DNA from 4 places in the Streptomyces sp. NPDC006372 genome. Region 1 is predicted to be linked to each of the others. Evidence: riboswitches for the same ligand, from Rfam matches in the RefSeq annotation. Region 1 holds a riboswitch; each other region holds the start of a gene.

The links. Region 1 has a riboswitch for cobalamin ahead of ABZ016_RS19725 ((2Fe-2S) ferredoxin domain-containing protein). Riboswitches for the same ligand answer to the same signal wherever they lie in the genome.
Region 2: another riboswitch for cobalamin. It lies ahead of ABZ016_RS30390 (ABC transporter substrate-binding protein); the one in region 1 lies ahead of ABZ016_RS19725 ((2Fe-2S) ferredoxin domain-containing protein).
Region 3: another riboswitch for cobalamin. It lies ahead of ABZ016_RS34110 (cobalamin biosynthesis protein); the one in region 1 lies ahead of ABZ016_RS19725 ((2Fe-2S) ferredoxin domain-containing protein).
Region 4: another riboswitch for cobalamin. It lies ahead of ABZ016_RS17205 (energy-coupling factor ABC transporter permease); the one in region 1 lies ahead of ABZ016_RS19725 ((2Fe-2S) ferredoxin domain-containing protein).

What each region holds. Positions count from the first base shown of each region.
Region 1 covers NZ_JBEXQJ010000012.1:16,547-22,062, forward strand. The annotation lists gene ABZ016_RS19710 (IucA/IucC family protein) at 1-444, shown strand, start outside; gene ABZ016_RS19715 (aromatic ring-hydroxylating dioxygenase subunit alpha) at 552-1,715, shown strand; gene ABZ016_RS19720 (hypothetical protein) at 1,706-2,497, opposite strand; cobalamin riboswitch at 2,637-2,763, shown strand; gene ABZ016_RS19725 ((2Fe-2S) ferredoxin domain-containing protein) at 2,827-3,198, shown strand; gene ABZ016_RS19730 (APC family permease) at 3,214-4,716, opposite strand; partial or broken gene ABZ016_RS19735 (alpha/beta hydrolase) at 4,955-5,516, shown strand, end outside.
Region 2 covers NZ_JBEXQJ010000026.1:49,467-54,982, forward strand. The annotation lists gene ABZ016_RS30380 (ABC transporter ATP-binding protein) at 1-299, opposite strand, end outside; gene ABZ016_RS30385 (iron chelate uptake ABC transporter family permease subunit) at 296-1,309, opposite strand; gene ABZ016_RS30390 (ABC transporter substrate-binding protein) at 1,306-2,322, opposite strand; cobalamin riboswitch at 2,390-2,580, opposite strand; gene ABZ016_RS30395 (CoA-binding protein) at 2,664-3,071, shown strand; gene ABZ016_RS30400 (4-hydroxybenzoate 3-monooxygenase) at 3,142-4,365, shown strand; gene ABZ016_RS30405 (metalloregulator ArsR/SmtB family transcription factor) at 4,386-4,745, opposite strand; gene ABZ016_RS30410 (cation diffusion facilitator family transporter) at 4,806-5,516, shown strand, end outside.
Region 3 covers NZ_JBEXQJ010000033.1:43,438-48,953, reverse strand. The annotation lists gene ABZ016_RS34130 (alpha/beta fold hydrolase) at 1-254, opposite strand, end outside; gene ABZ016_RS34125 (class II aldolase/adducin family protein) at 350-1,081, opposite strand; gene ABZ016_RS34120 (inorganic phosphate transporter) at 1,380-2,639, shown strand; gene ABZ016_RS34115 (hypothetical protein) at 2,674-2,895, shown strand; cobalamin riboswitch at 3,048-3,181, shown strand; gene ABZ016_RS34110 (cobalamin biosynthesis protein) at 3,280-4,215, shown strand; gene ABZ016_RS34105 (cobyric acid synthase) at 4,218-5,516, shown strand, end outside.
Region 4 covers NZ_JBEXQJ010000009.1:165,308-170,823, reverse strand. The annotation lists gene ABZ016_RS17220 (ABC transporter permease subunit) at 1-522, shown strand, start outside; gene ABZ016_RS17215 (MFS transporter) at 519-1,805, shown strand; gene ABZ016_RS17210 (serine/threonine-protein kinase) at 1,936-3,321, shown strand; cobalamin riboswitch at 3,377-3,584, shown strand; gene ABZ016_RS17205 (energy-coupling factor ABC transporter permease) at 3,614-4,351, shown strand; gene ABZ016_RS17200 (energy-coupling factor ABC transporter substrate-binding protein) at 4,348-4,716, shown strand; gene cbiQ (cobalt ECF transporter T component CbiQ) at 4,722-5,471, shown strand; gene ABZ016_RS17190 (ATP-binding cassette domain-containing protein) at 5,468-5,516, shown strand, end outside.

The DNA of each region.
Region 1 (5,516 bases):
TGGTGGGCGGCGTACCTCGCGCGGGTGGTGCCCCCGGCGCTGGCCGCCTTCGCCGGGTACGGCGTCGTCCTCGAGGCGCATCTGCAGAACACCCTGGTCGCGGTGGACGCCGAGGGCATGCCCGTGCAGGCGCTGTACCGGGACGCCGAGGGCGTCAAGCTGCTGCCGGAGGTGGAGCGGGAAGCCGGCTGGGAGCGGCTCGTGTACTGCCTGGTCGTCAACCACCTCGCCGAGATCGCCGGCGCCCTCGCCGAGCGCCATCCCGGCCTCGACCCCTGGCCCGCCGCCCGCCGCGAGCTCGCCCGCCACGACCTCCCCGAGATCCCCGCGCTGCTCGCCTCACCCACCCTCCCGGGCAAGACCAACCTCCTGCTGCGCTGGACGAACGCGAACGGCGCGGACGCGCGCTACCTGCCGCTGCCCAACCCGCTGCGCGGCACCTGAACACCGCTCACCCGTCCGGACCCCTCGGCAGAGCGGGGACGGCGGGCGGCGGTCAGGGTGGGGGTGGGGGTGGCTGTCCGTGCCGTGTCCCACCCGCGAGGAGAGGTATGACCGAAACCGACAGGGCCAGCGCCCTCGCCGCGGAACCCGCGGGGCACGGTGAAACGGACCCCGAGGCCGATCTCCGGCGGGTCGGGCTGCACCCCGACCACTGGTACCCGGTCGCCCTGTCCCGGCGCCTCGGCCACGAGCGGGTGCTGGCCACCGCGTTCGCGGGGGAGCGCATCGCCCTCTTCCGCGGCCGGAGCGGCGAGGTCCACGCGCTGGAGGACCGCTGCGCCCACCGGCAGGTGCCGCTGAGCATGGGAGTCGTGGAGGGCGAGACACTCCGCTGCCGCTACCACGCCTGGGCCTACCGCGGCGACGGCCGCATCTCACAGATCCCGTACCTGGCCAAGGGCGACCGCCGGCCACCGCGCGGCGTGCGCGGCTACCCCGTCCGCGAGGCGTACGGCCTGGTGTTCGTCTTCCCGGGCGACCCGCAGCGGGCCGCGGCCACGCCGCTGCCCGAACTGCCGGCCTACGGCTCGCCGCGGTACCGGACCATGACGTACTCCCGGACCGTGCACTGCCACTACTCGTTCATGCACGAGAACCTCCTCGACATGAACCACCAGTTCCTGCACCGGGGCGTGGTCGGCAGACTCCACCCCGAACTGCTGGGCTACCGGAGCGACGAGCGCTCGGTGGAGGCCGGCTACCTGTTCACCCACACCGGCGGAAAGCGGAACCGCAGCGCCGGCCTGCTGGCCTCGGAGGGCATCGGGGGCGGCACCGCCGATGTCATGACGATCCGCACCGAGTACCCGTACCAGACGCTCGACCTGGTCCCGGAGAACGCCGACCGCCCGGCCTTCCGCCTCTGGGCCGCCTACGTACCGGAGGACGCCGAGCAGCGCAGGTGTCACGCCTACGGACTGCTCATGATCGAGAAGCCGAAGGTTCCCGGCCTCCTCCGGCTGGCCTGGCCGTTCATCCGGCGCTTCACCGAGCGGGTGTTCGCCGAGGACCGCATGGCCGTGGAAGCGGAGCAGCGGGCCTGGGACGAGCAGGGCGAGGACCGCAACCACGAGGTGTTCCCGCTGATCCTCGACGTCCGAGAGGTGCTGCGCGCGAACGGCGTCCCCATCGAGGCCCGGCCCGCCGGGTGCGGCGGTGCGGCGCCCTGCGGTGGCGCGCGGCTCTCCGGCGGTACGCGGGATCAGGAGTGACGTGACGCGGTGGCCGGGGCGTCCGGCTCAGCGGCGTCCGGGGTGCCCGGGGTGGCCGGGGCGTCGTCGTCCAGATCGCCGCGGAGGGCGGCGATGGCGAAGGCCGTCATGGACGCCAGGGCGAGCAGCGCGAGTGGCCCCCAGATCGCCGGGATCGACCAGAGCGGCCAGTCGTTGGCGGACTGCGCCCACAGCGTCAGGAGGGCCGCGCCGGCCATGGCGACGCCGTGCCCCCGCACCACCGAGGCCGCCTTCGCATGACGTCGGTCGCGCCGGGCGAACAGCGGCCACGCCCCACCGACGACGGCGGGCAGCCCGAACGAGAAACAGATCAGGGCGCCGCCGAGACGGTCCTCGGGCCACCCCACGGGCGAGTCGGACGTCCGCTGCCGTCGATCGCCGTCGTCGCGCACCTCGACGACCTCCCCCTGCCAGATCAGGCCCACGACCTTGTCGCCCGGCGCCAGCTCCGACACCACCGGGTCGGCGTGCAGGAACGTCACCTCCCAGGGCTTGCCGGAGGGCGGCACCAACTCCGCCTCAGGTGGGGCGTTCCGCTCCCCGCGGTGCGTGTCGGCGCCGCGGACGGTGAACGCCTGCTCCCACCGGCACCCCGAAGCCTTCACCGGCACCGAGGCGCACACCGGGGCGGAGCGGAACTCCCGCTCCCGGTCCAGAGCTCCACGCACCTCCAGGGCACTGGCCACCCCGAAGGCGAGTGCCAGGACACCCATCAGCAGCCACGCCACGCTCCCCGCCGCCCGCCGCTTCCCCGCCCCCACCGAGCCTCCCCGTTCCTCACACAATTCCCTCGAACCGTACCGGAACCCGACGGCCGGTCCCTCAGTCGCAGCCTCCCCGGCCCCTCACCCGCAGCCCCCGGCCCCATGGCAGGATGGCCGTCGATTAAGGCGACGGCGGAACGAGGAAGCCGGTGTGAATCCGGCGCGGTCCCGCCACTGTGATCGGTGAGCCGCTCCCGACAGGCCACTGCCCGCGGACGGGTGGGAAGGCCGGGACCGGCGTCGACCCGAGAGCCAGGAGACTCACGCGGTCGCCTCCTCGACCGACCACCGGGGCGGATCTCCCCGGGAGAGAGGGAAGGTGCGGCATGTCCGCAACGCCGGCCGGAGGGCTTCCGTGCCGCATCGTCGTGTGCCGGGACTGCTGCTGCGGCAGCCGCAAGGTGACCGGTGTCGACCACGTCGCCCAGACCGAGCGGCTGCGGGCGGCCGCGCCGGTCCGGATCTCCGACTGCCTCGACGTCTGCGACCAGGCCAACGTCATCGTCGTCCAGCCCTCCGCGGCGGGCCGGGCGGCCGGTGGGCGGCCGGTGTGGCTCGGGCTGGTCAACGACCCCGCCGCGACCGAGGACATCGTCTCCTGGGTCCGGGAGGGCGGTCCCGGTGTCGCCCCGCGTCCCGAGATCCTCGACCTGTACGCCTTCAGCCCGCTCGCGAAACGGCGCCCGGACCGCTCATGAGGAGAACCGGCGGCTTCAGGACTCCTCGCCGTGCACGAGGGCGGGGTCGACCGTGCTGGGGCGTTCCGACCAGAACGCGGGGGCCCTCAGCCGCCACACGACCATCAGGACCACGCCCGTGAGGGCGATGCCGATGCCGATGACGAGCGGCGGACCGATCCCGAACCACGAGACGCCGCTGTAGGAGTTGGCGGGGTCGGCCATGTCCGACACGGACTCCACCAGCAGCCACGCCAGCAGCCCGGCACCGATCAGCGGGCCGAGACCGATCAGCAGGAAGTCGCGGGCGCCGCGGGTCAGTTCGCGGCGGTAGTAGACCGCGCACGCCAGCCCCGTGAGCGCGTAGTAGAACGCGATCAGCAGGGACAGCGCGGTCAGGGAGTCGAAGAGGGCGTTCTCGCTGATGTGGAAGAGGACGAGGTACCAGACGATGGCGATGCCGGCGACCCACCAGGTGCTCACGTCGGGGGTGCGGAACCGGGGGTGGATGCGGCCGAAGTGCGCGGGCAGGGCGTGCCGGCGTGCCATGGACAGCCCCGTGCGCGAGGCCGGGATGATCGTCGTCTGCGTGGAGGCGAGCGCGGACGTCGACACCGCCAGCAGCACGACCCAGTCCCAGCCGCCCATCGCCTCCTCGGCGAGCAGCGCGAAGATGAACTCCTCCTCCGCCGCGTTCTCGGCGAGGTAGGCCGTCCCGGCGTAGGCCACGACCGCGAAGGCGACCGCGATGTAGGTCACCAGCAGCAGCACCGTCGACCACACGGCAGCCTTGCCGGGCGCGATCGCGGAGTCCTCGACCTCCTCGGTGAGGTTGACCGCCGACTCCCAGCCCCAGTAGATGAACACACCCAGCAGCAGGGACGCGGTGAGCGGCGCCCCGCCGGCTCCGAACGGGTCCAGCCAGCCGATCTTGGGCTCGACGGAGTCCAGGGTGCCGGTGCCGGCGTAGACGCGGTACAGCGCCACCACGGCGAAGGCGAGCAGGCAGGCGACCTGCGCCAGGATGAGGACGTTCTGCACCTTGGCCGACACGTCGATACCGATGACGCAGACGGCCGTCATCACGAGGATCAGCAGCACGGTGAGCACCTGGCGCACGACGTCGTTGTCGGCCCAGCCGTCCAGTCCGACGGCGAGCAGGAAGAAGGTCACGGCGACGTCCGCGAGCGACCCGACCACCAGGACACCGGTCATCGTGATGGCCCAGCCGCCGAGCCAGCCCGCCCACGGCCCCATGGCCCGGGTGACCCAGGAGAAGGTCGTGCCGCAGTCCTGGTCCACCTTGTTGAGGTAGTAGAACGCGGACGCGATCAGCAGCATGGGCACGAACGACGCGAGCATCACCCCGGGGGCGTAGAGGCCCACCAGCGCCACGATCGGGCCGATGACCGCTGCCACGGAGTAGGCCGGGGAGGTCGCGTTGAGCCCGATGACCAGGGCGTCGAGGAACCCGATCGCATCGGGCTTCAGACTCGCGGACGGCGGCGGGCCCGCGTCCTCCGTGACCTCGTCGGCCATGCTCGTCACTCCCGTTGTGCGTGGATGGATCCATACAACAGGCAGGTGTGAGGTATGGCGTTCATTGATGGCGGTTCAGCCGCTTGATGTCGCTTTACATCGCTTTCCGGCGCTGGTTCGCGACCCCCAGGGCCAGGCCGGGAGTCATCCGGGAAGCGTGGGGCACTTGACAGGCCGACGACGGGGTGTCCTGCTCCGGCGCCGCATGAGCCACCACGCTCGAGACACAGGGGGGCACGTGTTCGACGGTTTCTCGTTGGCGCGATGTGCGGGAGACGGCGCTGACCTGCGGGTGCGTTTAGGCGGGAGCGGTCCGGCGGTGCTGCTCCTGCATGGTCATCCGCGCACGCACGCGACCTGGCACCGCGTCGCCCCGCTGCTGGCCGCGGCCGGTCACACGGTCGTCTGCCCCGACCTCCGGGGCTACGGCGAGTCCGACAAGCCCCCGACCGACCCGGAGCACCGTCCCTACTCCAAGCGAGCCATGGCCGGAGACTGCCTGGCGGTCATGCGCCGACTCGGGCACCAGCGTTTCGCCGTCGTCGGGCACGACCGGGGCGCGTACGTGGCCACGCGCCTCGCTCTGGACCACCCGGAGGCCGTGTCCGCCGTCAGCGTGCTGGACGCCGTCCCCATCGGTGAGGCGCTGCGGCGCTGCGACGCGACATTCGCCGCGAGCTGGTGGCACTGGTTCTTCCTCGGACAGACCGACAAGCCCGCCGAGCGCGTCATCAGCGCCGACCCGGACGCCTGGTACAAGGCCGGCCCCGAGGAGATGGGCGCCGAGCGTACGAGGACTA
Region 2 (5,516 bases), on a different contig from region 1:
ACCTGCGTGTCGACCTGTTGCTCGACCACCGCGAGGCGGCGGGCGACGGTACGGCGGGGCAGCTCGCCCAGCGGGGTGCCGTCGAGGGTGACGACCCCGGCGGTCGGCGTGAGCAGCCCGGCCAGCAGCCGCAGCAGCGTGGACTTGCCGGAGCCGTTCGGGCCGAGGACGCCGACGGTGGAGCCGGTGTCCGGAGCGAGGACGACGCCGTCGAGGATGAGGCGCCCGTCGGCGCGACGGCTGACCCGGTCGGCCCGGAGCCCGGTCGTCGAGGAGGCCCGCTGGACCGTGTCGCTCATCGCACCCTCCGCGTCCGGTAGAGCACCGCCACGAACGCCGGCACCCCGATCAGCGACGTCACGACTCCCACCGGTACCTCCTGCGGATCGAGGGCCGTGCGGGCCAGGGTGTCCACCCACACCAGGAACACCGCGCCGGCGAGGGCGGTGACCGGGAGCAGCCGCGCGTGGCCGGGGCCGGCCAGGGCGCGGGCGGCGTGCGGCAGGACCAGTCCGACGAAGCCGATCGCCCCCGCCGAGCTGACCAGCGCGGCCGTGAGCAGGGCCGTGACGCACAGCAGGACCAGCCGGGTGCGGGCCACGGACACCCCGAGGGCGGCCGCCGCGTCCTGCCCGAAGGCGAAGGCGTCGAGGGTACGGGCGTAGGACAGGCACACCACCAGCGTCACGGCCAGCACGGCCAGGCACAGCCACACGTCGGTCCAGCCCGCGCCGCTGAGCGATCCGAGCAGCCAGAACAGCACCCCGCGGGTCGTCTCGGCGTCGGCGGAGGTCAGCACGACGAAGGAGGTGAGCGCGGAGAAGAGCTGCATGGCGGCGACACCCGCCAGGACGACCCGGTCGGTGGTGCCGCCCAGGGAGTGGCTGAGCAGCAGCACCAGCGCGAAGGAGACCAGGGCGCCGAGGAACGCGCCCGCGGACAGCGAGACGGCACCGCCGCCCACGCCCAGGACGACGACCAGGACCGCGCCGGTGGAGGCGCCCGAGGACACGCCGAGCACGAACGGGTCGGCCAGCGGGTTGCGCAGCAGCGACTGCATCACCGCCCCGCACACGGCCAGCCCCGCGCCGCACACGGCCGCGAGCAGGGTGCGCGGCAGCCGCAGTTGCCAGACGATGCCGTCCCGGATCGGTGTCAGGTCGGAGCCGCCGAGCCCCAGGTGGGCGGCGACCACGGACCACACGTCGGCGACCCGGATGTCGGCCGGGCCGACGGTGATCGCCAGGGCCAGGGAGACGGCCAGCAGGAAGATCCCGCCGGCGCCGAGGGACAGTGCGCGAACGGTCACTTCACGAGCCCGAACTCACGCAGTCCGGCGGAGACCTGTTCCACGCCCTCGACCGTGCGGATGGCCGGGTTCATGGCCTGCCCGCTGAGCAGCACGTACCGCTTGTGCCGGACCGCGTCCATGTTCCTGGTGACGGGGTTGGACTCCAGGAAGGCGATCTTCTTCGCGGCCGACTCCGCGGTCTGCGACTTGCGCGTGAGGTCGCCGATGACGAGGACGTCCGGATCGCGGTCGGCGACCGTCTCCCAGTTGATCTGCGGCCACTCCTCGTGCGTGTCGTCGAAGACGTTCTTCGCACCGAGGGCACGGGTGATGATGCCGGGGGCTCCGCAGCAGCCCGCCATGTAGGGCGACTCGGAGTTGGCGAACCAGTACAGGAGGGTGACGCCGGAGGCGTCGACGCCCTGGGTGGCCTTCCGCATCCGCCGCTGGAGGGAGGCCACGAGTTCGTCGCCGCGTTCTCTCACCCCGAACACGGTCGCCAGGTCCCGTACTTCGCGGTAGATCGTGTCGATGCCCAGCGCCTTGCCGCGCGCGCCGTCGCCGCCGGCCGAGTTGTCCTTCCCGGCGCAGTCGGACGGGGAGACGTAGGTGGGCACGCCGAGCTTCTCGAACTGCTCACGGGTGGCGACGCCGCCCTTGCCGAGGGTGGAGACGAAGGACGCGGCGACGAAGTCGGGATCGGCGTCCAGCACCCGTTCGAACGACGGGTTGTCGTCGGCGATGCGCGGCACCTTCGCGTTCGCCTTCGCCAGGCCCTTCATCACCGGGTCGGTCCAGGTGGCCGTGCCCGCCATGCGGTCGGCGAGGCCGAGGGAGAGCATGATCTCGGTGGTGCCCTGGTTGAGGGAGACGGCATGCTCGGGCGCGGCCGGGACGCGGACCTCGTGGCCGCAGTTGCCGAGGGTGACGGCGGCCTTCTCGGTGGTCGGCTTCGCGTCGCCGCAGCCGGTCAGGAGGAGGGAGCCCGCCGCGAGCAGGACGGCGGCACGGGCAGGTCGGGCGAGGGGCACGGAACCAGTCCTCAGTCGTCGAGGGCCCGATCGCGGAGCCCGGTCGTACGGTGCTCCCCCGCCGCGTGCGGCCGCGGGGGCCGCCAGCAGGTCTTCGGACTCGGGTTCACCCGGTGCGGAACGCCTTCCCGGACGACTCGCACGCCGTCCAGTGGCCGAGGCCCCGCCCGTCCCCCTCACCGCTGCGCGTCAGTTCCGGATTCGCACCGGATTCCCTGACCCACGTACATGGGTTCGACTGGCCTCGGCAAGCTATCACGGGGGTGCCGGGGAATCACCGGCACCCCTGGGTCGTTGTGCCGACAGAGCAGCTCATACGTGACGTTCTCAGGAGGCCGCCGATGTACGGCGACGAGGCAACGGTCCGCAGGATCCTCACCGATCTCGGCGACACCTGGGCCGTGGTGGGCCTGTCCTCGAACCAGGCACGCGCGGCGTACGGCGTCGCCGCCGTGCTCCAGCGGTTCGGCAAGCGGGTCGTGCCCGTGCACCCCAAGGCGGAGACGGTGCACGGCGAGCGGGGGTACGCGAGTCTCGCGGACATCCCCTTCGACGTGGACGTCGTGGACGTGTTCGTGAACAGCGACCTCGCCGGTGCGGTCGCGGACGAGGCGGTCGCCAAGGGCGCGCGGGCGGTGTGGTTCCAGCTCGGTGTCGTCGACGCGGAGGCGTACGACCGGACCCGCGCGGCGGGCCTGGAGATGGTGATGGACCGCTGCCCGGCGATCGAGATCCCGCGACTCGGGTGACCGTGGCCGTCCCCGGGGCGCCGGCCCACCGCCCCGGGTGGCGTGCGGGGCGTGCCTCCATAATGAGCGCATGATCCACGCCTCCCCACCTCCGAACTCCGGTGCCCCGCAATGTTTCCCCGTCGTTGTCGTGGGTGCGGGGCCCGCCGGTCTGACCGTCGGCAACATCCTGCGGGCCGCTTCGGTGGACTGCCTGGTGCTGGAGACCGAGACCCGGGAGTTCGTCGAACAGCGGCCCCGGGCCGGTGTCATCGAGGAGTGGGCCGTGCGCGGCCTGGAGAAGCGGGGCCTGGCCCGGAACCTGCTGGACCGCGCGGAGCTGCACACCGCGTGCGAGTTCCGGTTCGAGAACGAGCGGTTCCGGTTTCCCTTCGGCGAGTTGACGGGCAGTCATCACTTCGTCTACCCGCAGCCGTTGCTGGTGACCGACCTGGTGCGTGAGTACGCCGACGTGCGGGACGGGCAGGTCCGGTTCGGGGTCCGGGACGTGCGCGTGCACGACATCGACAGCGACCGGCCCTCGGTGTCGTACACCTGCCCGGAGTCGGGTGAACGGCAGGTCGTGCACTGCGACTTCGTGGCGGGCTGCGACGGGGCCCGTGGGGTGACCCGGGCCTCGCTGCCGCCGGAGCGGATCCGTGTCGCACGGCACGACTACGGGATCGGCTGGCTGGCCCTGCTCGCCGAGGCACCGCCGTCCGCCGACTGCGTGCTGTTCGGCTGCCACGCCAACGGGTTCGCCGGGCAGATGCCGCGCAGCCCGGAGGTGACCCGCTACTACCTTCAGTGCCCGCCGGGCGACGACCCGGAGAACTGGCCGCACGAGCGCGTCTGGGCCGAGCTCCAGGAGCGACTCGGAGCGACCGGTGTGCCGCCGCTGGCGGAGGGCCGGCTGATCGAGAAGCGCGTGCTGGACATGCACGACTACGTGGTCGAGCCGATGGTGCACGGCCGGCTGTACCTGGCCGGTGACGCGGCCCATCTGGTCGCGCCCATCGCCGCCAAGGGGATGAACCTGGCCCTGCACGACGCCTTCCTGCTCGGCGACGCCCTGGTGGCCCGCCTCACGGGCGGGGACGACAGCGGCCTCGGCGGCTATGCGCAGGCGTGCCTGCGCCGGGTGTGGGACTACCAGGAGTTCTCGCAGTGGCTGTCCGAGGTGTTCCACGGTGCGGCGTCGGGCGACCCGTTCCGCGCGGGCACGTCGCTCGCCCGGCTGCGCCGTCTGTTCTCATCGCCGGTGGCGGCCGCCGCCTTCGCCGAGAAGTACCTCGGGACGGCCGCGCGGTACTGACTCGGCCGCACCGTACCGGCTCAGTCGTGGACGGGCCGGTCGGTGAGCCGGTGGTCGGCCACGTTCAGGGCCTCGTCCACGAGCCGGCGCAGATGGCCGTCGCGGAGTGAGTAGATCACCCGGCGGCCCTCCTTCCGCGTGTTCACCAGACCCGCGAGGCGCAGGCGCGCCAGGTGCTGGCTGACGGCCGGCCGCGCCGCGCCGCACACCTCCGTGAGTGTCGTGACATCGGCCTCCGCCCTGGTCAGAGCATGCAGCAGGGTGAGGCGGGTGCGGTCGCCGAGCAGGGCGAGGAGTTCGGCGGCGAGCGCGAACTGCTCCTCGCCCGGGGTGCGCGGATGCGCATCGTCCGCAGGTGACAGGTGCATGCGTGCGCTCATACGCACATAATGGCGCCATGGGCGTGAGCACGTCCACTCCGGCACCGGAAGGGGATCCACGTGAGCGACCGGCACGACCACCCGCACGGAGACGGACACGGACACGGGCACGGGCATCACGGGTACGGGCGCGAGGGCCATGGCCACGAGCACGCGGGCCACGGACACGGGCCCGGCGACCACGGGTACGACCACGGCGGTCACCGGCACGGGGGACACGAGCACGGCCACTCCCCCACCGGTCTCCGCCGCCGTCTCTCCCACCGCCTCTCCCACCTCCTCACCCCGCACTCCCACGAGACGGCCGACAAGGTGGATCCCGCGCTGGAGTCCTCGGCCCGCGGCATGCGGGCGCTCTGGGTCTCGCTCGCGGTGCTCGGCGTGACGGCGCTCGCGCAGGCGGTCGTGGTGGTCGTCTCCGGCTCAGTGGCGCTGCTCGGGGACACCGTGCACAACGCCGCGGACGCGCTGACCGCCGTACCCCTCGGGATCGCCTTCGTGCTGGGCCGGCGTGCGGCCACGCGCCGCTTCACCTACGGCTACGGGCGGGCCGAGGACCTGGCGGGGCTGGTGATCGTGCTGACGATCGCCGCGTCCGCGGCCTTCGCGGGCTGGACGGCGGTCGACCGCCTCCTCGACCCACGACCAGTCGACCATGTCCCGGCGGTCGCCGTGGCCGCCCTCGTCGGGTTCGCGGGCAACGAGTGGGTGGCCCGCTACCGCATCCGCGTCGGCCGGGCGATCGGCTCGGCCGCGCTGGTCGCCGACGGA
Region 3 (5,516 bases), on a different contig from region 1:
ACGGGCCCGACGACCGCATGGGAGCCGTCGCCGGAGAGGCCGTAGCGGCCGGGGCGCAGGGCGGCGAGATCCCGGGTGAGGCTGATCCGCCCCGGCGCCGTGCCGTGCACGGTCAGCCGGGGTTCGGTGGGCAGCGGCCTGCCCGGGGGCGCCTTGAGCGCGGCGTCGCTGGCCAAGCGGCCGGCGGCCACGGCGGCGGCGCCGGCTCCGATCACAGCGGTGACGGCGGCGGCAGTCGCTTTGACAGTGCGCATCCCTCCAGTGTCCAGACGGACAGGTGGGGCGACCAGTGGGCGGGGGCGGCGGGGTGAGGCCGGGGGCGCCCGGGTGGCGCCCCCGGCCGGAAGGGTCAGCGGCGCTGGCCGTACCCGCTGAGCCGTTCCGCCACCTCCGCCAGCTGCTCGCCGGACAGCAGGCTCGGGGAAAGGCCCGGCACCGACGCGGCGGTCAGCCACAGCCGGCACATCCATTCCAGCTGGGCGGTGCGGTCGTAGGCCTGGTCCAGGGACGTGCCGTAGGTGATCGTGCCGTGGTTCTGGAGGAGGCAGCCGGAGCGGTCCGCGAGGGCGCGCAGCATGTTCTCGGCCAACTCGTCGGTGCCGTAGGTGGCGTACGGGGCGACCCGGACGGGACCGCCGAGCGCGGCGGCCATGTAGTGGATCAGCGGGAGCTCGCGCACGAGCGTCGAGACGGCCGTGGCGTGCACGGCGTGGGTGTGGACGACGGCCCGGGCGTCGGTCGTGCCGTAGACCGCGAGGTGCATGGGCAGTTCGCTGGTGGGGACGAGCGCGCCGAGGACCTGCCGGCCGTCGAGGTCGACGCCGGTGACGTCGTCCGGTTCCAGCCGGTCGTAGGGGACGCCCGAGGGAGTGACCAGGACCGTGTCCCCGACCCGCACCGAGACGTTGCCGGACGTGCCGACGACCAGCCCCTCGGAGACCGTCCGGCGGGCCGTCGCGACGAGGTCCTCCCAGGCACGTGCCTCTTCGGGGCGCACACCCCTCCGCCCCGGCTCCCCCGCATCGGGTGCGCCGTCCCGGACGCTCCCTGTGTCCCGCTCGTCGCCTCGCCGCTCAGCCATGCGCCGATCCTGCCAGGCGGGGCCGCGACCTGCCGCCGAGTGGGGCAGTTCAGGCCGGAAACCGTTGGGCCGGAGATCTTCGGGCACATGGGCGATCACAGCCCCTCCGACGGGTCACTCGATCGGTTGAAACACTGAGCGCGGGGCGTCCAGTCGGCGGGGGTGCGGGGAGCCTGTCAGCAGGGCGGAACGGCAACCCTCGTTTGTGGACACTCCTGCGCCCCTCCCAGTTCATCTTCCGTTCACTCGGGTTACCTACGTTCGTCCGGCCAACGACCTCGAACGATTGCCTGGGTAAATGGAAAGCTTCTCGCTGATCCTCGCGATTGTGGTGGTAACCGCACTCGCGTTCGATTTCACGAACGGTTTCCACGACACCGCGAACGCGATGGCCACGACCATTTCCACGGGCGCCATGAGACCGAAGGTCGCGGTGGCCATGTCCGCGGTCCTGAACCTGGTCGGCGCCTTCCTGTCCGTCGAAGTCGCCAACACGATCTCCAAAGGCCTCGTCGACGAGGCCGGTATCCGTCCCGAGGTCATCTTCGCCGCCCTGGTCGGCGCGATCCTCTGGAACCTGCTGACCTGGCTGGTCGGTCTGCCGTCCAGCTCCTCGCACGCCCTGATGGGCGGCCTGATCGGCGCCACGATCGCCTCGGCGGGCGTCGGAGCGGTGCACGGTGACGTCCTGGTCACCAAGGTGCTGATCCCGGCGATCGCCGCGCCGCTGGTCGCGGGCATCGCGGCGATGTTCGCCACCCGGCTGACGTACTCCCTCGGGAAGAAGGCCGACGGCAAGGCGTCCAAGAAGGGCTACCGGGCCGGCCAGATCGCCTCGGCGGGCCTGGTCTCCCTGGCCCACGGCACCAACGACGCCCAGAAGACGATGGGTGTCATCACCCTCGCCCTGGTCGCCGGCGGCGCCGTCGCCCCCGACTCCGACCCGCCCATGTGGGTCATCCTCTCGGCGGGTCTCGCCATCGCGCTCGGCACCTACCTCGGTGGCTGGCGCATCATCCGCACCATGGGCAAGGGCCTGACCGACCTCCAGCCGCAGCAGGGCTTCGCCGCCCAGACCAGCGCGGCGACGGTCATCCTGGCCTCCTCCCACCTCGGCTTCTCCCTCTCCACCACCCACTCCGTGTCCGGCTCGGTGATGGGCGCGGGCCTCGGCCGCAAGGGCGGTGTCGTCCGCTGGTCGACGGCGACGCGGATGTTCGTCGCCTGGGCTCTGACCCTGCCGGCGGCAGCCCTGGTGGGCGCGCTCGCCGAGTACGTCACCGGCTTCGGCGACTGGGGCACGGCGGTGGTGGCCGTCTTCCTCGTCGCCTCCAGCGCGGTGATCTGGAAGCTGTCCCGGCGTGAGGTCATCGACCACACCAACGTCATCGACCCCGAGGAGACGGAGCCGGCCGGTGTGGTGACCACGGCGATGGCCGCGGTGACGCCGCCGCCGGCGGGCGGCACGGCCTCGGAGGAGCCGCTGCCCACGTTCCCGGCCCAGGCGGAGGCCGAACGGGAACCCGCCGCCCCGACCACCACGTCCACCCCGGTCTGACCCCGCCCACGCGGTTACAAGGAGAACCTCTGCCATGAAGATCGACTGGGCGGCCCTCGGCTCCGTCTTCGGTGTCAGCCTCGTGGTCACCGTGGCCCTGGTGGGCCTGTTCACCCTGGGCATCACCGGCCTGTCCCGCCACGAGCGGGCGGCCGCGCAGGGCGGTTCGGCGGGACTCGCGGTGACGGGCGCGTACGCGTGCTTCGCGGCGTGCGCGGCGGCCGTGGGGTACGGGATCTATCTGATCGTGGCCTGACCACGACTGTTCGCCGCCGGGCGGCACGGGGCTTCGGTCCTGTGCCGCCCGGTCGGCGTGTGGGGGGCGACCCGGCGTCGTACCGCACCAACCCGGTGTGGGGTTCTGCACACTCTCCCCGCGCAGGTCAACGGCAAGTTGACGGCCGTTCGCGACCGTGGTGGACTGCCGGGGCCAATACGGCGGCAGGAGAGGAAGCCGGTGGAAGTCCGGCGCGGTCCCGCCACTGTCACCGGGGTGGTGAACCCCGGGAGCCAGGAACTCTCACCGCCGGTCTCGTCGAACCAGGGCGTGGACACCCTGAGTGAGGACATATCGCCATGCGCGGCTGCCGATCGAGGTCGATCACCCCGCCCCTGACCGCTCCTGTGGCCGGCTGAGCCCATGGGTGCCGGTCGCGTTTTCGCGTACGGCGCCGCCGCCGGTCTGATCGGTGACCTGCTGCTCGGCGATCCTCGCCGGGGGCATCCGGTTGCCGTGTTCGGGCGGGCCGCGGGCGCCGTGGAGCGGGTGTTGTGGCGGGACCACCGGGGGTGGGGCACGCTGCACGCCGCCGTGTGCGCGGGCGGTGCCGTCGCGCTCGGGGCCGTCGCCGCACGTGCCGTCCGTCCCTCCTCCGCCGCCTCCGTCGCGCTGACCGGTGCCGCCACCTGGGCCGTGGTCGGGGGGACTTCGCTCGCGCGGGAGGCGCAGGCCGTCGGGCGGGCCCTGGAGGCGGGGGACGTCGAAGCGGCCCGTGCGCGGCTTCCGCACCTGTGCGGCCGGGACCCGCAGGCGCTCGACGCCGCCGGGATCGCCCGCGCCGTGGTCGAGTCCGTCGCCGAGAACACCTCCGACGCGGTCGTGGGGGCGCTCGTGTGGGGAGCCGTCGGTGGCGTGCCGGGGCTGCTCGGGTTCCGTGCCGTCAACACCCTGGACGCCATGGTCGGGCACAAGTCCGCCCGGTACCGGCGGTACGGGTGGGCCTCCGCCCGGCTGGACGACCTCGCGGGGTGGCCGGGGGCCCGGCTCACCGCCGTGCTCGCGGCGCTGGCCGGACCGGATCCGCGCGGGGCCGTACGCGCCTGGCGGGCGGACGCGGCGCAGCATCCGAGTCCCAACGCCGGTCCCGTGGAGGCCTCTTTCGCCGGGGCGCTCGGGGTGCGGCTGGGCGGGACGCTCTCGTACGGCGGGCGGGTGGAGCACCGGCCCGTGCTGAACACAAAAGGGCGTGCCGTCGTCACGGACGACGTCGCGCGGGCGGTGCGGCTGTCGCGGCGCGTCACCTGGCTCGCGCTAGGGGTGTGCGCCGGCGCGCGGTTGCTGAAGAGGGGGCAGTGAGTATGAGCGGTGGGCTTCTTGTCGCCGGTACGACCTCCGACGCGGGCAAGAGCGTCGTCACGGCCGGGATCTGCCGGTGGCTGGTCCGGCAGGGCGTGAAGGTCGCGCCCTTCAAGGCGCAGAACATGTCCCTCAACTCCTTCGTGACGAAGGAGGGCGCCGAGATCGGGCGGGCGCAGGCCATGCAGGCACAGGCCTGCCGCGTCGAGCCGACCGCGCTGATGAACCCCGTGCTGCTCAAGCCCGGTGGCGAGCGGAGCAGCCAGGTCGTGCTGATGGGCAAGCCGGTGGGCGAGTTGAGCGCGCGCGGCTACCACGGCGGACGTCAGCAGAAACTGCTCGGGACCGTTCTCGACTGTCTCGCCGAGTTGCGGGGCACGTATGACGCGGTGATCTGTGAGGGGGCCGGTTCTCCCGCCGAGATCAATCTGCGGCGGACGGACATCGTCAACATGGGGATCGCGCGGGGCGCGCGGCTGCCCGTGCTCGTCGTCGGCGACATCGACCGGGGCGGTGTCTTCGCCTCGTTCTTCGGGACCGTCGCCCTGCTCTCGCCCGAGGACCAGGAGCTCGTCGCCGGGTTCCTCGTCAACAAGTTCCGCGGGGACGTGAGTCTGCTGGAGCCCGGTCTGGACATGCTGCACGGTCTCACCGGACGGCACACCTACGGCGTCCTGCCCTTCCGGCACGGGCTCGGCATCGACGAGGAGGACGGGCTTCGCGTCTCCCTGCGCGGGACGGTGCGCGAGTCGGCCGTCGCCCCGCCCGTCGGGGAGGACGTCCTGCGGATCGCGGTGTGCGCCGTCCCCCTCATGTCCAACTTCACCGACGTGGACGCCCTGGCCGCCGAACCGGGTGTGGTGGTGCGGTTCGTGGACCGGCCGGAGGAGCTCGCCGACGCCGATCTCGTCGTCGTCCCGGGCACCCGGGGAACGGTCCGCGCGCTGGAATGGCTGCGTGAGCGGGGGCTCGCCGAGGCGCTGCGGCGCAGGGTCGCCGAGGGGCGGCCCGTCCTCGGCATCTGCGGCGGCTTCCAGGTGCTCGGTGAGCACATCGAGGACGAGGTCGAGAGCCGGAAAGGGAGCGTGGACGGGCTCGGTGTCCTTCCCGTCCGCGTGCGGTTCGCCCCGGAGAAGACCCTCACCCGGCCGGTCGGGGAGGCCCTCGGCGAGCGCGTCGAGGGGTACGAGATCCATCACGGGATCGCCACCGTGGAAGGGGGCGAACCCTTCCTGGACGGCTGCCGGGTCGGCCAGACCTGGGGTACGCACTGGCACGGCTCACTGGAGTCCGACGGGTTC
Region 4 (5,516 bases), on a different contig from region 1:
GCACTGCTGCGTCAGGAGCGCGCGACCACCCACCTGGCCGCGACCCGCGCGCTGGGCGCCGGGCGCCGGTACCTGCTGCGGCACGAACTGCTGCCGGCCGTGCTGCCGCCGGTGGCCCGGCACGCGCTGCTCCGGCTGCCCGGCATCGCGCTGGGCCTCGCCTCGCTCGGCTTCCTCGGCCTGGGCGCCCAGCCGCCGTCTCCCGAGTGGGGGCTGCTGCTCGCCGAGAACCAGCCGTACACCGAGCGGGCGCCGTGGGCCGTCCTCTTCCCCGCCGCCGTGCTCGCCCTGCTGGGAGCGCTCGCGGTGACGGCCGCCGGAGGTGTACGGCTGCCCCGGCGGCGCGAACGGCCCGGCGGACCGTCCGTGCTGTCCGGACCGTCCGGTCCGTCTGGTCCGTCTGCTCCGTCTGGTCCGTCTGGTCCGTCTGGGGAACGGAGCACGCCCGTGCCGGGGTGGCAGTCGCACCGGCCCGACGGCCTCCTGACCCCTGTGCCCACCCCACCGGCGGAAGAACGATGACCGACCCCACCCCCCGTGTCGTGACCCGCCGGGCCTCTCGTACGGCGCCCAGGACACCGCGCGAGAGCACCTGGCGGCTCTGGAAGGAGCTGTCGCCGCTGCTGCGGCTGCTGATCCTGACGCAACTCGCCTTCAACGTCGGCTTCTACGCCGTCCTGCCGTTCCTCGCCGAGCACCTGGGCACCGCCATCGGCATGGCGGGCTGGCTGGTCGGGTTCGTCCTCGGGCTGCGCACCTTCAGTCAGCAGGGACTGTTCGTAGTGGGCGGCTGGCTCGTCGACCGGTGGGGGGTGCGCCCGGTGGTGCTGGCCGGCTGCGTGCTGCGGATCGCCGGGTTCGCCTGGCTCGGGTACGCGGAGGCGAGCGGGGCCGTGATCGGCGCCGTGCTGGTGATCGGTTTCGCCGCCGCGCTGTTCTCCCCCGCCGTGGAGTCCGAGGTGGCCCGGCAGGCGGTGGACTGGGAAGAGGCAGGGCACGGGGCGCGTACCGGTGTCCTGGCCCTGTTCAGCGTGGCGGGCCAGATCGGGGCCTTCGCCGGCCCGCTGCTCGGCGGGCTGCTGCTCGCCGTGGACTTCCGCACCGCATGCCTCGCGGGAGCCGCGGTCTTCGTGCTCGTCCTCGCCGGGCACCTGTGGCTGATGCCGCAGCACATACCGGGCCGGGTCCGCGCCCCGCAGCGGGGCGGAGTGCGGGTGCTGCTGCACAACCGCCGCTTCCTGGCGCTGTGTTGCGCGTACGGCTCGTACCTGCTCGCCTACAACCAGCTGTATCTGGCTCTGCCGGACGAGGTGCAGCGCGCGTCGGGTTCCCAGGCGCCACTGTCCTGGCTGTTCGCGCTCTCCTCGGTGCTCGTGGTCTTCGCACAACTGCGCGTGACCCGCTGGGCCGGCGACCGGCTCGATCTGCGCCGCTCCATGACCGCCGGGCTGCTGCTGATCGCGTCGGGTTTCGTGGTGGTGGCCGCTGCGCGCCCCGCCGGCTGGACGGGCATCGCGGGACTGCTGCCGGCCGCGGGCTTCGTGGTGCTGCTGACGGTGGGGCAGATGCTGGTCGTGCCCGCCGCCCGGGCCTGGGTGCCCGACCTCGCCGAGGAGGGCCGGATCGGCCTCTACTCGGGTGCGCTGTCGTCCGTCTCCGGCCTGATCGTGCTCGCGGGCAGCGCGGCCACCGGCTCCCTGCTCGACCTGGGCCTCCCGGCCGCCGTGCCGTGGCTGGTCCTGGCCGCCGTGACGGCTCTCGCGGTGACGCTGCTGCCGCGCCGGGAGGAGGGCGCGGCCGCCTGAGACTTCTGGCCACGGCGGTCACGCGGCGCCAGTATCCTGGGTCGGCTGCGGCACACCCCATCAACCTCCGCTGGAACGCGGGGAGTCGAGCCTGCGGCGAACCTTCCCACGAGCATGAGGACGAGGACGAGTGCTGCTAGCGGGCCGCTACCGGCTGGACACTGAGATCGGGCGCGGCGGAATGGGCGAGGTCTGGCGTGCGTACGACCAGATGCTCGCCAGGGCGGTGGCCGTCAAGTTACTGCTGCCGCAGGACACGGACGCGACGGCGGCCTCCCGGTTCCGCCTGGAGGCCCAGACCGCCGGGCGTCTCAACCACCCCAACCTCGTCGGTGTCCTGGACTTCGGCGAGCACGACAACCGGCTGTTCCTGGTGATGGAACTGGTCGACGGCGACAGCCTCTCCGGAGTGCTGGCCGCCTCCGGGGCGCTCCCCGCCGAACGGGTCGCGACCCTCGGAGCGCAGGCCGCCGCCGGACTCGCCGCCGCGCACCAGCAGGGCATCGTGCACCGGGACATCAAACCCGCCAACCTCCTGCTGGACGCCCACGGCACGCTCAAGATCGGCGACTTCGGCATCGCACGCTTCCTCGACGATCCCGGCGCGGCACTCACCGCGACCGGCCAGATCGTCGGCACCGGCCTCTACCTCGCGCCGGAACGGGCCCTGGGCAAGCCCGCGGGCCCGCCCTCCGACATGTACTCCCTGGGCTGCGTGCTCTACCAGCTCCTCAGCGGCCGCCCGCCGTTCCAGGCCGACACCGCCGTCGCGCTCCTCCACCAGCATCTCGACAACGCCCCCGTGCCACCCCGCGAGCTCGGTGTCAACGGTCTCCCGCCGGCCTTCGAGAGCTATCTCCTCGCCCTGCTCGCCAAGCAGCCCGAGGACCGGCCCACGGCCCAGCAGACCGCCGAGTGGTTCGCCGGCGGCGCCTGGCGGGGGCTGCCCGAACCGCTGCCGGAGGCCGCGTTCCCGGTGCCGTCCGCCGAGCCGGGACCGCGCGCGGCGGCAGACCCCGGCACCCCCGCCACCTACGCGCTGCCGACGGGGTCCCGCACGGCCCGGGGCGGGCGTTCACGTCGCGCCGCACCGCGCAACACCGCGGGCAACCGGCCGCGCGTGGCCGCGACGGCCGCCGCTGCGGCCCTCTTCCTGGCGGCGATGGGCGCCGGCATGCTGTGGTTCTCACCCGACGACACCGCGACGGAGGGCACGGAACCCGACACGTCCCCGTCCGCGAGCAGCCCGGCCGCCCCCTCGTCGGCCGAGTCCGCCGATCCGCTCGGGTCCGCCCCGGCGGCCGACGGGACGCCGACCGTCGGCACAGTGGCCGATGTCACTCCCTCCGTCACGGCACCCGCTCCCCCGACCGCCGCGGACCCGGCACCCAGCCCCACGGGCCCGACCGAGGAGGCGAGTGACACCAAGCCCGAGAAGGCTGACAAGCCCAAGGAGGACAAGCCCGGACCGTCCCCGGAGGGCTCGGGGGACGATGACGACGAGGGCGACGACTGAGGAGTTCTGCGCCGGTGTGCCGGGGGGCGCCCCTTGCGCGCCCCCTCGGGTGGCTTGTCATCGCCCTTGTCCCGGCACTACTGTCACCACGCCTTGGTGAACGGGAAATCCGGTGTGATGCCGGTGCGGCCCTCGCCACTGTGATCGGGAAGTCCGGCTCCGGCCCTCGCGGGCGGCCACTGGGTCCTCAGGGACCCGGGAAGGCGGAGCACGGGCGGTGGGACCCGTGAGCCAGGAGACCGGCCAAGGCACGTCAACCATCCACGAGGTGCTGGAGAGGGTCTGCTGAGCCATGCACATTGCCGAGGGTTTCCTTCCTCCGGCGCACGCGGTCGCCTGGGGCGTCGCGTCGGCGCCGTTCGTCGTCCACGGGGCCCGGTCACTCACCCGTGAGGTGCGCGAGCATCCCGAGAGCACCCTGCTCCTCGGTGCCTCCGGCGCCTTCACGTTCGTCCTGTCCGCCCTGAAACTGCCTTCCGTCACCGGCAGTTGCTCCCACCCCACCGGCACGGGCCTGGGAGCCATCCTGTTCCGGCCGCCCGCCATGGCGGTGCTGGGGACCATCACCCTGCTCTTCCAGGCCCTGCTGCTGGCCCACGGCGGTCTCACCACGCTCGGCGCCAACGTCTTCTCCATGGCGATCGTCGGGCCCTGGGCCGGATACGCGGTGTACAAGCTTCTGCGGCGGTACGACGTGCCGCTGATGGTCGCCGTGTTCTTCGCCGCGTTCGTCGCCGACCTGTCCACCTACTGCGTCACCAGCGTGCAGTTGGCGCTGGCCTTCCCCGACCCGGGCAGCGGGTTCCTGGGGGCACTCGGCAAGTTCGGCTCCATCTTCGCCATCACGCAGATTCCGCTCGCAGTGAGCGAGGGTCTGCTGACGGTGCTCGTGATGCGGCTGCTGGTGCAGTCCAGCAAGGGCGAACTGACCCGGCTGGGTGTGCTCCTCACCAAGAAGCAGTCCCGGACCGAGACCGAGTCCGAGACCGAAACCGAGGCCGGGACCGAGACCGAGGCGGCGACCCGATGAGCAGGAACACGAAGATCAACGTCCTGCTGCTGGTCCTGGTGGCCGCGCTCGCCGTGCTGCCGCTCGCGCTCGGCCTGGGCGACCACAAGAAGGAGCCGTTCTCGGGCGCCGACGCGGAGGCGGAGAACGCGATCACCGAGATCCAGCCGGACTACAAGCCCTGGTTCTCGCCGCTGTACGAACCGCCGTCCGGTGAGATCGAGTCGGCCTTGTTCTCCCTCCAGGCCGCCCTCGGCGCCGGCGTCCTCGCCTACTACTTCGGCCTGCGCCGGGGCCGGCGGCAGGGCGAGCAGCGGGCGCTGGAGCGGGCCGCGGCGAGCCCGGGCCGTGAGGCCGCCGGGAAGTCCACGGCCGAGAGGGCCTGAGCCGCGTGCTGCCGATCGACGCGGCGGCGCACAGCAGTCGCTGGCGCCGCCGCCATCCGGTGGACAAGGCCGTGCTCGGACTGGGGCTGACCGTGCTGGCCGTCTCGCTGCCGCCCTGGCCGGGCGCGGCCCTGGTGCTCGTGACGGCCCTGGTGGTGCTGCTGGGTCCGGCCGGTGTGCCCTGGCAGCGGCTGTGGCGGGCCTACCGCGTGCCGCTGGGCTTCTGCGTGACCGGAGCGGCCACCCTGCTCGTCCAGGTCGGCGGGCCCGGGGGCTTCGTCTCCGTCGCCGGCGACGGGCCCGTCCGGGCCGGTGAGTTGCTGCTGCGCACCTCCGCGGCCTCGCTGGGCGTGCTGCTGTTCGCCTTCACCACGCCCATGTCGGATCTGCTGCCGCGGCTGGTCCGGGCCGGGATCCCCGCGCCCGTCGTGGACGTGGCGCTCGTGACGTACCGCATGAGCTTCCTGCTGCTGGACTCCGTGCGCCGGGTCCGCGATGCGCAGGCCGCCCGGCTCGGGCACACCTCGCGGGCCGCCGCCTGGCGTTCGCTGGGCGGGCTCGGCGCCACCGCGTTCGTCCGTGCCTTCGACCGCGCGGCCCGCCTCCAGGCCGGTCTCGCCGGGCGCGGCTACGACGGCACGCTGCGCGTGCTGCTGCCCGAAGCCCGTGTCTCCGTCCGCTTCACGGCCGCCAGTGGTGCGCTCCTCGTGGTGCTGACCGTGCTCACCTTCCTACTGGAAAGGCCGCTGACATGAGCGAGCCCGCCCTCGTCGCCCTGCGGGGCGCGTCCTTCGCCTACG